One region of the Cupriavidus necator N-1 genome, then DNA from elsewhere that is predicted to be linked to it. Evidence: predicted binding sites of a transcription regulator. Region 1 holds the regulator's gene; each other region holds the start of a gene.
The links. The regulator FNR, encoded in region 1, switches genes on or off when oxygen is low (the NO sensors DNR and NnrR bind a similar motif). The targets are predictions, from matches to a motif close to TTGATNNNNATCAA.
Positions count from the first base shown of each region.

Region 2: a site for FNR is predicted at 1,796-1,809, ahead of ubiU (ubiquinone anaerobic biosynthesis protein UbiU). Genes of this name have one in related genera too.
Region 3: a site for FNR is predicted at 2,496-2,509, ahead of CNE_RS29035 (nitrite reductase). Genes of this name have one in related genera too.
Region 4: a site for FNR is predicted at 1,668-1,681, ahead of CNE_RS00310 (oxygen-binding di-iron domain-containing protein). Genes of this name have one in related genera too.

Region 1 covers NC_015726.1:2,292,313-2,296,528, forward strand. Annotated here, with positions in the region: gene scpB (SMC-Scp complex subunit ScpB) at 1-336, opposite strand, end outside; gene CNE_RS10800 (sulfite exporter TauE/SafE family protein) at 906-1,664, opposite strand; gene fnr (fumarate/nitrate reduction transcriptional regulator Fnr) at 1,743-2,468, shown strand; gene CNE_RS10810 (hypothetical protein) at 2,530-2,775, opposite strand; gene CNE_RS10815 (membrane protein) at 2,772-2,981, opposite strand; gene ccoG (cytochrome c oxidase accessory protein CcoG) at 3,026-4,216, opposite strand, start outside.
Region 2 covers NC_015723.1:2,478,574-2,482,789, reverse strand. Annotated here, with positions in the region: gene CNE_RS29280 (hypothetical protein) at 1-437, shown strand, start outside; gene CNE_RS29275 (NAD(P)H-dependent flavin oxidoreductase) at 532-1,701, opposite strand; gene ubiU (ubiquinone anaerobic biosynthesis protein UbiU) at 1,972-3,018, shown strand; gene CNE_RS29265 (U32 family peptidase) at 3,066-3,998, shown strand; gene ubiT (ubiquinone anaerobic biosynthesis accessory factor UbiT) at 3,995-4,216, shown strand, end outside.
Region 3 covers NC_015723.1:2,425,072-2,429,287, forward strand. Annotated here, with positions in the region: gene CNE_RS29020 (tripartite tricarboxylate transporter substrate binding protein) at 1-320, shown strand, start outside; gene leuC (3-isopropylmalate dehydratase large subunit) at 341-1,759, shown strand; gene leuD (3-isopropylmalate dehydratase small subunit) at 1,752-2,396, shown strand; gene CNE_RS29035 (nitrite reductase) at 2,617-4,216, shown strand, end outside.
Region 4 covers NC_015726.1:62,400-66,615, reverse strand. Annotated here, with positions in the region: gene CNE_RS00320 (aspartate/glutamate racemase family protein) at 1-43, shown strand, start outside; gene gstA (glutathione transferase GstA) at 199-825, shown strand; gene CNE_RS00310 (oxygen-binding di-iron domain-containing protein) at 826-1,611, opposite strand; gene CNE_RS00305 (glutathione peroxidase) at 1,757-2,401, opposite strand; partial or broken gene CNE_RS00300 (MDR family MFS transporter) at 2,482-3,973, opposite strand.

The DNA of each region.
Region 1 (4,216 bases):
GATTTCCTCGATATCGCCGCGGGTCACCGGCTGCCGGTAGGCAATGATCGCCAGTGTTTCCATCACGGCGCGCGAATATTTTGGCGGCTTTTCGGGATTCAGCCGATCGAGGTATTCACGCATTTCCGGCCGGCTCTGGAAGCGCCAGCCGCTGGCCAGGGCCACCAGTTCCACGCCGCGCGGCCGCCAGTCCTGGCGCAGTTCCTCAAGCAGCACGCGGATGGTGTCTGCGCCGACGTCGTCGTCAAACAGCCGCCGCAGGTCATTGACGCGCAACGGTTCCTGCGCGCAGATCAGCGCCGTCTCGAGGACGATCTTCGCCTCTTGGGTATTCATGTTGATGGTGTGCAGCCTGTCTTTGCACCTGCTCCCGGACGGATCCGGGGCATCGGAGATTTTGGATACAGCGGTACGAAAGCCACCGCCATCTCATTGCGCAGCTAGCCGGATACCTGCTGCATCCAAGCCGTGCACTTCCCTATCTTTGCATCGAGTTGCCGGGTCGTTCCGGCAGGAGATCGTTCGCGTGCCGTTATGGATCGGCCAGCAAACCTCTTGCGTAGCGCGCCCGCACATATCGGACGTCGCTGTCAGCGAACTGAAGGCCTCGGACGCAAGAAAAACGGGTATCGGGAGCAAGGCCGGCATCGCCAACACCGCAGTGCCAGCCGGACTTTTGAACCAGATCTTTTGAACCGGATGGACTGCGGGGACGGGACGGGCATCGAAAACCTTCCGCTTCCCCTGCCCTGAACGCGCCTTCTGGTAGGAAGGCCGCCTGGCGCTGCTCGCCCGCTGCTTACCGCGGCTCATTCTATGCCGCGCGATACCGCAATGTTGGCGATTGTATGGCATTCCCGCCCCCGCCTGCAACCATCATCCGTTGCCCGGGCGGCGCCGGCGCCTCAGAACACCAGGCAGAATCCATGCTCGGCCAGCGAATGTGGCAGCAGCACCGCTCGCGCAATGCCAAGGGCGCCGAACGCCATCACCGCCAGGCCGGCCCCCAGGCGCACGCCGGGACGTCGCGACAGCGTACGCAAGTAGCCCGCGAGGCCGGACAGCACCAGCAGATTAGGCAATGTGCCGAGCCCGAACACGCCCATCACGAGTGCGCCGGACGCCGCGTTGCCCGCCAGCAGCGCCAGCGTAAGCGCCCCATAGACCATGCCGCACGGCACCAGCCCCCACGCCAGGCCCACGCCATAACGCCGCGCCAGTCCGCTTCGCGCCCGCACAAACGCCGGCATGGCGCCTGCCAGGCCACCCAGCCGCCGCGCCACCGTTGCGCCGGCGCGCGCCGCCAGCCGCTCCAGCCAGTCGACGGTAAAAGTGTTGCCGCGCAGCAACCGCCAGCCCGACCACAGCAGCATGACGCTGCCCGCGCCGAACAGCCAGCGCTGCACCGGCAGGTAATCCTGCTTCCATGCCGAGGCACCGAGTGCGCCTAGCGCGGCACCAAGAAGCATATAGGTCGAGATCCGGCCCAAGTGCATAGTCAGCAACTCGGCCAGCCAGGCGGCGCGGCTGGGCACCAGACTGATCGTCACCGTCGCGCCGCGGCGTTGTTCCACGGCCAGCGCCACGCCGCCGCACATGGCAGCGCAGTGGACTCCGCCCAGCAAAGCGAGCAGAAAAACGCTGATCAGCACGCCAAATGTCAATTCTTACTCCCTACCGCATCACATCGCACGGTAAAATGTCCTAATCGCGCCCTCGCTGCCATTTCTAGCAGGTTCCAATTGCTCACCTCCATTCCCATTACCGAGATGTCGCCCCGCTGCTCCACCTGTGCAATGGGGCAGCTGTGCCTTCCGGTCGGCATGTCGCAGCAAGACCTCGCCAAGATGGACACGCTGGTACAGGAACGCATCCGCGTGCACAAGGGTGAAACCTTGTATCGCATGGGCGATCCGCTCACCGCGGTCTATGCCGTGCGCTTTGGCACGCTCAAGACCCACGTCACCACTGAAGACGGCCGCTCGCAGATTACCGGCTTCCACCTGCCCGGCGAAATCGTCGGTCTCGACGGGCTGGGCGAGATGCAGCATGCCTCCGATGCCGCCGCGCTGGAAGATACCGAAGTCTGCGTGGTCCGCATGAGCGAACTGCAGTCCCTCTCGGTCGACCTGCCATCGCTGCAGCAGCAGTTCCTGCGCCTGATGGGCAAGGAAATCACGCACGACCAGCTGATGCTGGTCACGCTGGGCTCGATGCGCGCCGAGGAACGCCTTGCCGCCTTCCTGATCAACCTCTCTGAGCGCCTGTCGGCGCGCGGCTATTCGGCGTCCGAGTTCGTGATGCGCATGAGCCGCGAAGAAATCGGCAGCTACCTGGGCCTGAAGCTCGAAACCGTCAGCCGCCTGTTCTCTCGCTTTGCCGAAGCCGGCCTGATCCAGATTCGCCAGCGCCACGTCAAGCTGGTGGACATCGACGGCATCAAGCAACTCTACAGCCGCTCCTGCTAAGCGGCCAAGCGCTGCCAGTGCCGCATCCGGCCATGGCAGCGCAGACCTCACGCCAGTCCGCTCATTCCAGTTCGTCGGTATCGCTGAGCCGCGTCGGCATGGTGTAGAGCGTCAGTCCGCTGGACAACGCGCAGAACACCCAGGCCATCAGGAAGCCGATGGTGTAGACCGATTCGCGGGACGCTTCGATCGGCTGGCCGAAGAAGTTCAGGTCACCGGGATCCACCACCGAAAACACCGTCGCGGTCGCAAAGCCAGCCATCAGGAACGCCGGCCAGAGTACCCACATCAGCCAGCGCAACCTCATGGCTGCCTCGCTGCGGCAGCCTTGGGCGGCGCGGCATCGGCCTTCTCCACCACCAGGCCATGGCGCGTTGCACCCTGCACCGGCATGTCCGGATGCGTGGACGCCAGCCAGATCGTCACGCCGCACGCCACCATCGCCACCAGCGGGCCGCTCATCAATAGCCACGGCCACGGCTCCTTCCACCACGGATTGCCTTGCTGACTCATCTTGCCCCCTTCATCTTGACGACTAAGTCCGCGTCTGCCCAGCTTCACAAATCGCGCGGCACGATGAAACTGGTGGATTGCCGGATTTCGGCCTGCCCCCGCTCCGTGCCTTCGCTCGTCACTGTCACGTTGATCTTGTGCGTGCCCCGCGCCGCGGCCTCGATCGGCACGCGGATCCGGATCGGCAGCAACCGGTTGGACGTCGGCGCCAACGATTCGGCCTGCTTGTCGTACTCCACCCTCAGGTTCTTCAGCTCGTCGCTGTCGGCGCGCACGCTGATCTTCATCGGCGCTTCGGTGGTGTTGATCAGCTGCAGGCGATAGACGTTCTCGATCCAGCGGCCTTCCACTTCACGGCCGAGCGCACCACGGTCGCGGATGATGTCGACCTTCAGCGGCGTGCGCAGCGCGATCGACGCCATGAAGCCGCCCAGCAGCACCACCCAGACCACGGAATAGATGATGACGCGCGGACGCAGCAGGCGCTTGCGCGATGCCGCTGCGGACAAGGCCTTGCGCATCGCGTTTTCCGAGGTATACCGGATCAGGCCGCGCGGATAGTCCATCTTGTCCATGACCTGGTTGCAGGCGTCGATGCAGGCGCCGCAGCCGATGCACTCGTACTGCAGGCCGTCGCGGATATCGATGCCTGTCGGGCACACCTGTACGCAGATGCTGCAGTTGACGCAGTCGCCAAGCCCCGCCTTGTAGTGATCGGTCTTGCGCGACCGGCTGCCGCGCGGCTCGCCGCGGCCGACGTCGTAGGTCACGACATAGGTATCGCGATCCACCATCACGCTCTGGAAGCGCGCATACGGGCACATGTACTTGCACACCTGCTCGCGCATGAAGCCCGCATTGCCCCAGGTGGCGAACGCGTAAAACAGCATCCAGAACGACTGCCACGGCCCCAGCGACAGGCTGAGCACCTCGCCGCCCAGACCGCGGATCGGCGCGAAATAGCCGATGAAGGTAAAGCCGGTCCAGAGCGCAATCAGCACCCACAGGAAGTGCTTGGTCGCCTTGAGACGGAACTTGCGCAGGCTCCACGGATCGCCATCGAGCCGGATGCGGGCGATGCGGTCGCCTTCGACCCGCCGCTCGATCCACATGAAGATCTCGGTATAGACCGTCTGCGGACAGGCATAGCCGCAGAACAGCCGCCCCGCGATCGCCGTGAACAGGAACAGCGCCAGCGCCGAGATCACCAGCAGCACCGCCAGGTAGATCACATC
Region 2 (4,216 bases), on a different replicon from region 1:
CGCTGGTCGGCGTGGGCGTGCTGCCGGTCACGGCCATGCTCGGCAAGATCGTGCCGTTCCTGGCCTGGCTGCACCTGCGCCGGCTGCTGCCGCCGCGCGCGCGGGTGCCGGCCATGCAGGCCATCATCGTGCCGGGCCGGCAACGGCGGCAGGCATGGCTGCTGCTGGCGGCCTACGTGCTGCTGCTGGCGGTACCGCTGGCGCCGGCGCCGCTGGCCCGCGCTGGCGGCCTGCTGCTGGCGGGCGCCAATGCGTGGCTGGGGTGGCAGCTGCTGGGAGCGTTGCGGTGCATGCGGGAGATGAAGAAGCGCGGCGGATTACCGCCGCGCATTGCAGACAAGGTTCCCATGCTGCCGGTTTGCTCCCCTCTCCCGCCTGCTGGAGAGGGGCCGGGGGAGAGGGCAGGCGCTGGCACACCGACGCGCCTCACTTCGTAGACACTCCGGCCCTCTCCCCCACCCCTCTCCCGCAAGCGGGCGAGGGGAGCCTTGTTCGCGCGGCGTTGGGCACGGCACGCACAACAGGCATGCGTCAGGCTGGTGTCGGGGTTTGAGTCAGCCCCGCAGGCTTTTCCCCGGTCAACAGGTAGTGCATCAGCTCCGCCACCGGCCGGATCGCCTCGCCGAAGGGCAGCGCACCCCGGCCGCGGAAGAACAGGCCGCGCTCCACGTCGCCGCGCACGGCCTGCGCCAGCTTCAGGTCGATGCAGAACTGGCCGATGCGGGCAATGCCGTCGCGCAGCCCGCACGCCTGCAGGCAGTCGAAGCCCTCCAGGCATTCACGCGGCTTGGCGCGGCGCTGCAGCCGCGACTCGCTCGACAGGTAGCGCGACAGCCACGGCGTCAGCACCGCGCGCGCGGGCAGCCCGGCTACGCTGGTGAACTCGCGCAGGGTCTCGGGCCGCGCCGTTGCCAGCACCTGTTTGAAGGCCGGGTGGGCATCGCATTCCTCGGTCACGGCGAAGGCCGTGCCCAGCTGCACCGCGGCGGCGCCCTCGCCCAGCCAGTGGCGCACCTTGGCATGGCTGTCGATGCCGCCGGCCAGGATCAGCGGAATGCTGTCCCAGGCCAGTCCCAGCTGCGCAAACAGCTCGCGGCATTCGGCCAGCACGCGCGAAAACGAGAAACGCGGCTCCGACAAGTCCTGGATGGTGGCCGCGCCCAGGTGGCCGCCCGCATGCGCCGGGTGTTCGACCACGATGGCATCGGGCAGCCGGCCCTTCTTCATCCAGCGGCGCAGCACCAGGCCGATGCCGCGTGCCTCGGACAGGATCGGGATCAGCGCCACCCTGGGGTGGCTGGCGGTCAGCTCGGGCAGGTCCAGCGGCAGGCCGGCGCCCATGACGATGGCATCGGCGCCGCTTTCGCAGGATTGCCGCACCAGCGCGGCGTGCGAGCCCACCGCCTTCATCACGTTGACGGCGATCAGCCCGCGGCCTTCGGACGCCGTGCGCGCGGCACGGATCTCGCGATCCAGCGCCTCGAGGTTGGCGGCTTCGATGGCGGGCTTGTCACGGCTGCCGCGGGTGCGTTCCATCAGGTCGGGGTGGTGGTGGCGCAGGTCGATGCTGGCGATGGTGCCGACGCCGTTCTCGCGCGCGACGGCGCCGGCCAGCCGGTGGGCCGAAATGCCGATGCCCATGCCGCCCTGCACGATGGGCAGCAGGCGGCGGCCGGCCAGCTTGAGCCAGGGTTGATTCATAAATACGTCTCCGGGAGAGGATGGGCGCGGGGCCGGCGTGCGGCCAGCCGCGGGGATGACCGGGCAAGCGTGGCACAGCGGCACGGGCCGGCGTTTGCCGCAGGTCAAGCGCGCGGTGGTGGCCTGCCATCGGCCTACGCCAACCGGCATAGGCCAACGCGGGCGGTGTGCCGTTGGCGTGGGTTTGCGCGCGGTCAAGCCCCTGCTGCAAGCGCTTGGCTAGCATCGGCCGCTGTCTTCATCTTCGCGCCGCCGCCGGCGCCATCACCGATGACCCCTGCCTCCCCAGCCCCATCCGCCGCGGCAAGCCTGCCGCGCCGGCCCCAGCTTGTTGCGCCCGCCGGTTCGCTGGCGGCCCTGCGCATGGCGCTGCAGCACGGCGCCGACGCGGTCTACCTGGGCCTGCGCGATGCCACCAACGCGCGCAACTTCGGCGGCCTGAACTTTACCGAGGCCGACATCCGCACCGGCGTGGCCGAAGCCCACGCGTGCGGCGCCGAGGTGCTGTTCGCCATCAACACCTTCGCCCAGATGGGCGCGGTGGCGCAATGGCAGCGCGCGGTCGATGCGGCGGCGGACCTTGGCGCCGACGCGGTCATCATGGCTGATGCCGGCCTGATGGGCTATGCGTGCGAGCGCCATCCTGAGTTGCGGCTGCACCTGTCGGTGCAGGGCTCGGCCACGCATGCCGACGCCATCGAGCTGATGCGCGAGCGCTTCCATATCCGCCGCGTGGTGCTGCCGCGCGTGCTGTCGCTGGCGCAGATCGGCAAGCTGGCGCGCCAGACCAGCGTGGAGCTGGAGGTGTTCGGCTTCGGCAGCCTGTGCGTGATGGCCGAGGGGCGCTGCCTGCTGTCGTCCTACGCCACCGGCGACTCGCCCAACAACAAGGGCGTCTGCTCGCCCGCGCACGCGGTGCGCTGGACCGAGCAGGACGGCACCATGCAGGCTCGCCTGTCGGGCATCCTGATCGACAGCTATGCGCCGGGCGAGCCGGCCGGCTATCCCACGCTGTGCAAGGGCCGCTTCGAGGTGGAGGGCGAGCGCGGCTACGTGCTGGAAGAGCCGACCAGCCTCAATGCGCTGTCGCTGCTGCCGGCGCTGATCGACATGGGCATCGCCGCCATCAAGATCGAAGGCCGGCAGCGCAGCCCGCGCTATGTGGGCGATGTGGTCGGCGTGCTGCGCGCGGCCATCGACGCCGCCTGCGCCGATCCGGCGCGCTTCGTGCCGCGGCAAGAGTGGCAGAGCACGCTGGGGCGCCATGCCGAAGGCGACCAGGTCACGCAAGGCGCCTACGACCGGCCATGGCGGTGACACCCATGACATCGATCTGCGTTGAACCGGCCATGACGGAGCTTCCCATGCCAGAGATTGCCGCGGCCGCGATGCCGCAAGCCGTAGCGATGCCAGACTTCGGCATCGCCCTGGGCCCGCTGCTGTACTACTGGCCGCGCGAGGCCGTGATGCAGTTCTATGCGTCGGTCGCCGATGCGCCGGTCGACCGCGTCTACCTCGGCGAGACCGTCTGCACGCGCCGCCATGAAGTCCGCCATGCGCAATGGCTGGAGATTGCGCAGATGCTGCGCGATGCCGGCAAGGAGGTGGTGCTGTCGACGCCGGTGCTGGTGGAGTCCGACACCGATATCGCCTGGATGCGCCGCGCCTGCGCGCAGGACGACTACCTGGTCGAGGCCAACGACCTTGGCGCGGTGCGCTGCATGGCAGGGCGGCCCTTTGTCGGCGGCCCCCACCTCAATGTCTACCACGCCGATACGCTGGCGTGGCTGGCCGGGCTGGGCGCGGCCGGCTGCGTCGCGCCGGTGGAGATGGACGGCGGCACGCTGGCCGCGCTGGCAGCCGCGCGCCCCACTGGCATGCGTTTGGAAGCCTTTGTCTGGGGCCGCCTGCCGCTGGCATTCTCGGCGCGCTGCTTTACCGCGCGCCACCATCGGCTGCGCAAGGACAGTTGCGAGTTCCGCTGCATGGACTATCCCGACGGCCTGGTGGCCGCCACCGGCGAAGGGCAGGCGTTCTTCACGCTCAACGGCGTGCAGACGCAGAGCGCCACCTGCCTGGACCTGTGCGCGGAGGCGCTGGCGATGGCGCGGATGGGGGTGGGGATGCTGCGCGTGAGCCCGCATTCATCCGGCACGCTGCAGGTGGTGCAACAGCTCGCGGCGATTCGTGCAGGTGAACAGGCACCCGCTGCCAGCGGCATCACGCCGGCCGGCGCCCAGCCGTGCAACGGCTACTGGCACGGCAGCGCGGGCATCGCCTGGGAGGCCCGGGCATGAGCGCGCTGCACAAGCTGATCGCGGGCGTGCACCGGCGCATGCCCGCCCGTGCGCGGGCGTTGCCGCTGGTGGCGGCGCTGGAGCTGGCGCGCCGCGCGGGATGGCTGGAGCCGCCGGCCGCACTGGACGGGCACGCCTTCCTGCTGACGGTGCAGGACCTTGGGCTGGCCGTGCCGTTCCGCTGCGAAGGCGGGTGCTTTCGCGCCGCTGCAGCGGAC
Region 3 (4,216 bases), on a different replicon from region 1:
TCAAGGCGCTCGCCGTCACCGGCACCAGGCGCTCGCCGCAGTTGCCCAATGTGCCGACCGCGGCCGAGGCGGGCCTGCCCGGCTATGCCTTCGAGACCTGGTTCATGGTGTTTGCCCCGGCCGGCACGCCCAAGCCCGTGATCGACAAGCTGAACGCGGCACTGAACACCGCGCTGGCCGCGCAGGCAACCCGTGACCGCATGCTCAAGGAAGGCTTCGAGCCCACCCCGACCACGCCCGAGGCGGCACGCCAGCGCCTGGAAAAGGAGATGCCTGTGTGGGCCAACCTGATCAGGCTGCGCGGCATCACCGCGGAATAACGACAGACAAGGCAGTTGCCATGACCCCCAAGACGCTATACCAGAAGCTGGTCGACTCCCATACCGTGGCCAGGATCGACGACGACAATGTGCTGTTGTACTGCGACCTGCACCTGATGAACGAGTACACCAGCCCGCAGGCCTTCGCCGGGTTGCATGAACAGGGCCGCGGCGTGCTGGTGCCGGGACAGAACGTCTCGGTGGTCAGCCATATCATCCCGACGCACCCCACAGCGATCCGCGTGATCGCGGACCCGGCCTCGGCGCTGCAGGCCACCAACCTGCGTGCCAACTGCGAGCGGCACGCGATCCCGCTGTTCGACACCAACGACACGCTGCAGGGCATCGAGCACGTGATCGCGCCCGAGCACGGCATGATCCGGCCGGGCATGGTGGTGATCTGCGGCGACAGCCATACCACCACCTACGGCGCGCTCGGCGCGCTGGGCTTCGGCATCGGCACGTCTGAGGTCGAGCATGTGCTGGCCACCCAGACGCTGGTCTACCGGATGGCCAGGACCATGCGCATCCGCGTGGACGGCAAGCTGCCCGCCGGCACCACCGCCAAGGACCTGATCCTCAGGATCATCGGCGCGATCGGCGCGCAAGGTGCGCGCGGCTACGTGGTGGAGTACTGCGGATCGGCGATCCGCGACCTGAGCGTCGAGGCCCGCTTCACGCTGTGCAACATGACCGTGGAAGCCGCGGCGCGCGGCGCGCTGATCGCGCCGGACGCGGTCGCCACCGACTATGTGCTGCGCCGCGCCGTGGATATCGAAGGCCCGCAGCGCGACGCCGCGCTCAGCTACTGGGCCACGCTGCAGAGCGATCCGGACGCCGTGTTCGACATGGACTTCGTGTTCGACGCGAGCGAGATCGAGCCCTACGTCACCTGGGGCACCAGCCCGGACCAGGTGCTGCCGGTTTCCGGGCAGATCCCGTTCCCGGAAGACCAGATCGACGAGGCCGAGCAGCGCTCGGTCGAGCGCGCGCTGGCGTACACGCACCTGCAACCGGGCGCCGCGCTGGCAGGCACGCCGATCCAGCACGTCTTCATCGGCTCCTGCACCAACGGCCGCATCGAGGACCTGCGCGCGGTGGCCAGCGTAGTGCGCGGCCGCAAGGTCGCTGCAGGGGTCCGGGCCATGGTGGTGCCTGGGTCGGGCGCGGTCAAGGCCCAGGCCGAGCGCGAGGGCCTGGCCGGGATCCTCACCGCCGCCGGCTTTGAATGGCGGCAACCGGGCTGCTCGATGTGCCTGGCCATGAACGACGACGTGCTCGCCGACGGCGTGCGCTGCGCTTCCACCACCAACCGCAATTTCGAGGGCCGGCAGGGACGCGGTGCCATCACCCACCTGATGAGCCCGGCCATGGCCGCCGCGGCAGCGGTCACCGGCGTCATCACCGACGTCCGCAAGCTGGAGATCACCCATGCCTGAACACACCTGCATCGCCGGCAAAGGCGCCGCCATCCGCTTCGAGAACCTCGATACCGACCAGATCATCCCCAAGCAGTTTCTGCGCGGGATCGACAAGGCCGGGCTGGCCGAGGGCATCCTCTACGACCACCGCTTCGATGCCAGCGGCGCGCCGCACCCTGGCTTCGTGCTGAACCGGCCCGAGTACGCCGGCACCAGTATCCTGGTGAGCGGCGCCAACTTCGGCTGCGGCTCCAGCCGTGAGCACGCCGTCTGGGGCCTGCAGCAATTTGGCATCCGCGCCGTGATTGCGCCGAGCTTCGGCGAGATCTTCTATTCGAACGCGATGAACAACCGGCTGCTGCTGGTGATGCTGCCGCGTGAGGTGATCGAGCCGTTGATGAACGACGTGGATGCGGACGCGGGCAACACCATCAGCATCGATGTCGAGGCGATGCGGGTGCGCACTCCGTCTGGCGACTACGCCTTCGACCTGTCGGCACGGCACCGCCGCATGTTTATCGAAGGGCTGGACATGATCGGCCTGTCGCTGCGGCAGCGCGGCGAGATCGAGCAGTTCATCCAGCAGTACCGGGGCGCGTTCCCGTGGACAACGAACGTGGCCAGGCGCACGCGCGACCGCTTGGGCCCGACCTGAACCCTGCCTTGCAAGCGCATCGCCTCCACGGTGCGCTTGCACCATCGCAAACGACAAACATCAACCACCCACACTTCGTTCCCACACCACCGCCGCCGTTTGATGCCAGTCAATTCCATGTCGTCAGTGTGTCCGCATGCTTCCCACATGACGACAGGTGCCCGCCACCCAGGCATGGACACCGCGAAACCGCTTTCCTCACCGCTGATCCACGGCACCCATGAAAGCAAAAAACTGGCTGTACCCGGCAATCGCGGCATTGCCGCTCTCACTCTGGCTCGGGCTGCCACATGCAGCCACCAAGGCAGAACCGAAGGCGGAACAGAAGGCCGCCATCCCCACCCTCACTGCCGCTGAGTTCGACCACGCCCGGCAGATCTACTTCGAGCGCTGCGCCGGCTGCCACGGCGTGCTGCGCAAGGGCGCGACCGGCAAGGCGCTGACGCCGGACATCACCCGCGCGCGCGGCACCGAGTACCTGAAGACCTTCATCAAGTACGGCAGCCCCGCCGGCATGCCGAACTGGGGCACCTCGGGCGATCTCTCCGACCCGGAAGTCGACCTGATGGCGCGCTATATCCAGCTCGACCCGCCGACCCCGCCCGAGTACTCACTGGCCGATATCGAGAAAAGCCGCAAGGACATCCTGCCGGTGGCCCAGCGCCCGACCAGGAAGATGAACCAGTACAACCTTGACAACCTCTTCTCGGTCACGCTGCGCGATGCCGGCGAGGTGGCGCTGATCGACGGCGACAGCAAGCAGCTCATCAATATCGTCAAGACCGGCTACGCGGTGCATATCTCGCGCATGTCGGCGTCCGGGCGCTACCTGTATGTGATCGGCCGCGATGCGCGGCTGGACCTGATCGACCTGTGGCTGCCCAAGCCCGATATCGTCGCGGAAGTGAAGGTCGGCATGGAGGCGCGCTCGGTCGAGACCTCCAAGTACAAGGGCTATGAGGACAAGTACGCCGTGGCCGGGTCCTACTGGCCGCCGCAGTACGTGATCATGGAAGGCGACACGCTCAAGCCGCTCAAGGTGGTCTCCACGCGCGGCATGACCGTGGACAACGAATACCACCCCGAGCCGCGCGTGGCGGCCATCGTCGCCAGCCATTTCCATCCGGAGTTCGTGATCAACGCCAAGGAGACCGGCAAGATCCTGATGGTCAACTACTCGGACCTGTCCAACCTGAAGACCACCACGATTGATTCAGCCAAGTTCCTGCATGACGGCGGCTTCGACGCCACCGGCCGCTACTTCCTGGTGGCCGCCAATGCGTCCGACAAGATCGCCGTGGTCGACACCAAGGAGAACAAGCTGGCCGCACTGATCAACGTGGGCAAGACCCCGCATCCGGGACGCGGCGCCAACTTCACGCATCCGAAGTTCGGCCCGGTCTGGACCACCAGCCACCTTGGCGACGAGACGATCAGCCTGATCGGCACCGATCCGGTCGGACACCCGGCGCAGGCGTGGAAGGTGGTGCAGACCATCAAGGGCCAGGGCGGCGGCTCGCTCTTCATCAAGACCCACCCGAAGTCGTCCAACCTGTGGGTCGACACGCCGCTGAACCCTGACGCCAAGCTCAACCAGTCGGTGGCGGTATTCGACACGCGCAACCTGGAAGCCGGCTACAAGGTGCTGCCGATCGCTGAATGGGCCGAGCTGAAGGGCGCGGGCGCCAGGCGCGTGGTGCAGGCCGAATACAACAAGGCCGGCGACGAGGTCTGGTTCTCGGTCTGGGGCACCAAGGACGGCGAGTCCGCGCTGGTGGTGGTCGATGACAAGACCCGCACGCTCAAGACCGTGATCAAGG
Region 4 (4,216 bases), 1.6 Mb from region 1:
CAATGCCGGCCTGCCGCCGGCGCTGGCAAAGCTGCTCGACTGAGCGCATTCGAGCGCAAACTGAGCGCAAACTGAGCCCTGTGCAAATCTGCAATGCGCGTCCGCAAGGACGCGCATTGCTGCATAAGGGGGGCGATCCTAGACTGCCTGCACGGCCGCCGCATGGCGTGGCGGCCAGGCAACCACTACAGGATCGCAATGAAGCTCTACTACACTCCGGGCGTCTGCTCGATGGCCGTCCATATCGCCCTGCGCGAAGCCGGCCTGCCGGTCACGCTGGCCAAAGTCGACCTGCTCCACCACAAGCTGGCCGTGCCTGAAAACGGCACCGACGACTACTACACCATCAACCCGCGCGGCTACGTGCCGCTGCTGCAGCTCGACGACGGCTCGCGCCATACCGAGGCGGCATCGCTGCTGCAATACATCGCCGACCTGGTGCCCGAACGCGCGCTGCTGCCCGCCGCCGGCACGCGCGAGCGGCTGGAAGCCACCGGCTGGATCACGCTGGTCTCAACGGAACTGCACAAGGTCTTCAGCCCGTGGCTGTGGCACAAGGAAACCGCGCAGAGTACGGTAGAGGCCTGCAAGGCCAAGCTGCAACTGCGCTTTGCTGAGCTCGACAAGCACCTGCAGGGCCGCCAGTACCTGACCGGCGACACCTTTACCGTGGCCGACGCCTACTGCTTCACCATCCTCGGCTGGGCCCGCATGCTGATGATGCCGCTGACGGCATACCCCACGCTACAGGACTACCTGTCGCGCATCGCCGCGCGGCCGGCGGTGCAGGAAGCCATGCGCGCCGAAGGGCTCGTGCGCGACTGATCAGCGCATGGCGGGTGCGGGCACGCGATAGTGGTCCTGCGTCAGCAGGTCCAGCCCGCACGCCAGCGCGTCGATCCAGTCAATAAAGCGCGCCACCATGTGCTTGCCGCGAAACGACGGCCCGTGCTGCGGCACGATCCATTCGATATCCATCGACCGCGCCATGGCTGCCCACAGCCGGCACGCGCGGCTGCCGCTCATGTAGCGCTGGTGGAACGGCAGCATCAGGCGAGTATGCGCATCGAAATCCGTCACCGTGGTGCCGGCCGCTTTGGCGCCTGTCATGGCCGCGCCGAGATCGCCCGAGAACAGGATCTTGCTGATCGGATCGTAGAACTGGAAATTGCCTTCGGAATGCAGGAAGTGCGCTGGCACCGCGACCAGGGAGCTGTGCCCGAGCGGGATATGCATGCCCGCATCGGGAATCGTCACGATGCGCCCGGCCGTCTTACCGGCCTGGCAGAAATGCGGAAGGAAGCGCGCCCACACGCTGGAAATCAAGATGCGGCAGTCAGAGCCCGTCAGCCAGCGTCCGACCGATGCGACGATGTCCGGATCGGCATGCGAAGCCAGCACGTAGTCGAGTTGCTTGGGCGGAAAGTAGCGGCTGATGGTGAGATACAGCTCGCTGTAGGTCATCTGCCCGCCGGGATCGATCAGCGCGCCATGCCCGTGGTCGACGACCAGGAACTGGTTGGTCTGCACCGCTTCGCCATGCGCTTCCTCGACCAGGTCGGTGAACATCAGGCAGGTGTGCCCGTCCGCGTCGTACAACGTGATTCCCATTGCCTCGCTCCGCTCGTCGCAAGCGGCGACGTTACTCAGCGAATCCCATTGCAAACTTGATGCAAATCAATGGGGGAGGGAACACGCGCCCCCCAGCGGCCGGACTGTCGTCAGGCGTGTACACCCCGGCCGGGCGTCGCGCGCGTCAGCGCGGGCTGGCCAGCAGTTCTTCGATCTTGGCGACGAACTTCTTGTCGTCAGGCGTGGTCTTGCTGTTGTAGCTGCCCACCACCTGGCCGTTGCGGCCGATCAGGTATTTGTAGAAGTTCCACTTGGGCGCGGTGCCGGTTTCCTTCGCCAGCAGCGCGTACATCGGGTTGGCCTCGCTGCCGCGCACGTGCGACTTGCCCAGCATCGGGAACTTGACGCCGTAGGTGTTGTAGCAGAAGTCCGCGATCTGCTTCTCCGAGCCGGGCTCCTGCGAGAAATCGTTCGACGGGAAGCCCAGCACGACCAGGCCGCGGTCACGGTACTTGCTGTAGAGCGCCTCCAGCCCTTCGTACTGGGGCGTGAAGCCGCAGTAGCTGGCGGTGTTGACCACCAGCACGACCTTGCCCGCGTACTGGCAGAGGTTTTGCGGGGCTTCATCCTGCAGGCGCGGGAACTTGAAGTTGAGCGACGCCGGGCAGGCGCCTGTTGCCTGCGGTGCAGGCGCGGCGGCCGGCTTGTCGGCGGCGCGGGCAGGGTGCGGCAATAGCGCGGCGCCGGCTGCGGCCAGCGCCAGCGCGCCGGCGAGGGCGGCCGGGCGCAGTTGTCGGAGTGTGGCGGACGAGGGGAAACGACGAGTCATGGCGATGGGGCTCCGGAAGGCGGCTCGCTGTATCGGGTACGCCATAGTCTACGCCGGTAGCGGCTTTCCGGCAGGCCGGCTCAATCCATCGCCAGCGTGGCGGCGTGTTCGGTGACGCTGCCGCGCAGCTCCAGGTCCGGCATGCGGCGCACGATCAGCAGTGCCAGCACCGCCGCCGCCGCGCCCGCGGCAAAGATCAGGTGGAAGCCCGACTCCACGCCGCCCGCCAGCACCGCGCGCACGGACGGCGACAGTTGCGCAAAGGCCTCGCTGCCGTGGCGCAGCGCGCCCAGGTCCAGCGCCTGCGTGACCCCCGATGCCGCCAGCGCATGGCGGAATTCCAGCGTCAGCAACGTACCAGCCAGCGCCCCACCGATCGCACTGCCTAGGGAGCGCAGCACCAGCAGCGCGCCGGTGCCGGCGCCGGTATCGCGGCGCTCGAGCACGTTCTGCACACTGATCAGCGTCGACACCATGGTCATGCCCAGGCCCACGCCGGCCAGCGTCATCGCCGCCAGCACCACGGCCAACGGCATCGCGGGGGTCACCAGCGCCAGCACGATCAGCCCCAGCGCGGCAGCGATATAGCCGCCCGTCAGGATGCCGCGCATGCGGCCCACGCGGGGCGCCAACCACGCGACGATAAAGTTGCCCGCCACGGTGGCCAGCAGGAACGGCATCACCAGCAGGCCGGAGGTCGATGCATCGGCGCCACGCACCAGCTGGAAGTGCAGGGGCAGGGCAAAGATGCACAGGAAGATATCGAGCGCGGCCAGCGCCGAGGCGGCCACGCCCATCACATAGGCACGGTTGGCAAACAGGCGCGGCGGCAGCATCGGGTCCGCGGCGCGGCGCTCCTGCCAGGTCAGCAGGACCACGGCGGCCACGGCGGCCAGGAGCAGGGCGCCCAGCTCTGGCGAGAGCCAGTCGTAGACGTCGCCGCCCCAGCTCATCGCCAGCAGGAAGGCGACGATGGCCACCGCCAGCAGCAGCGCCCCCGGCCCAGTCCACGCGCGCACGCCCGCCACGCGGCGGCAGCATGGCCAGCCCGCGGTAGCACATCAACATCGCCAGCAGGCCCAGCGGCACGTTGACCCAGAACAGCCAGCGCCACGACATATGGTCAGAGACCCAGCCGCCCACCAGCGGCCCGGCGATCGACGCCACCGCCCACACCGTGGCTAGGTAGCCCTGGTAGCGCCCGCGCTGGCGCGGCGCCACCACATCGGCAATGGCCGCCTGCGCCAGCGACATCAGCCCGCCGCCGCCCACGCCCTGCAGCGCGCGGAACATGATCAGCTGGCCCAGCGTCTGCGCCAGCGCGCATGCCACCGAGGCGCCGATAAACAGCATGATCGCCACCATCAGCAGGCGCCGCCGGCCAAAACTGTCCGACAGCTTGCCATACAGCGGCGTGGTCACCGTCGACACGATCAGGTACGCCGTCACGATCCACGACAGGTGGCTGAAGCCGTTCAGGTCATTGGCGATCGCCGGCACCGCCGGGATCACCACGGTCTGGTCGAGCGCGGCCAGCAGGATGCACAGCACGATGCCGCCGATCACCCGCATCACGGCGCGATGGTCGTGGGCGGGCAGGGCCGGCGTGGTGTCCCGGGCGGATGCGGCAGAAGAGGGGGAAGACATGGGCAGGCACGAGACCGCAGCGGTGTGCGGTGAAAGCAACGTCAAATGCAGGGAATATCGGCCAGGAACCGCGTGAGAGGGGCGTGACGCCATCGCGGAGGCCTAATTCAGCGAACGCATAATTATATGCGGCCAGCAAATATCGCGCTTGCGACGCAAGGCGACTGA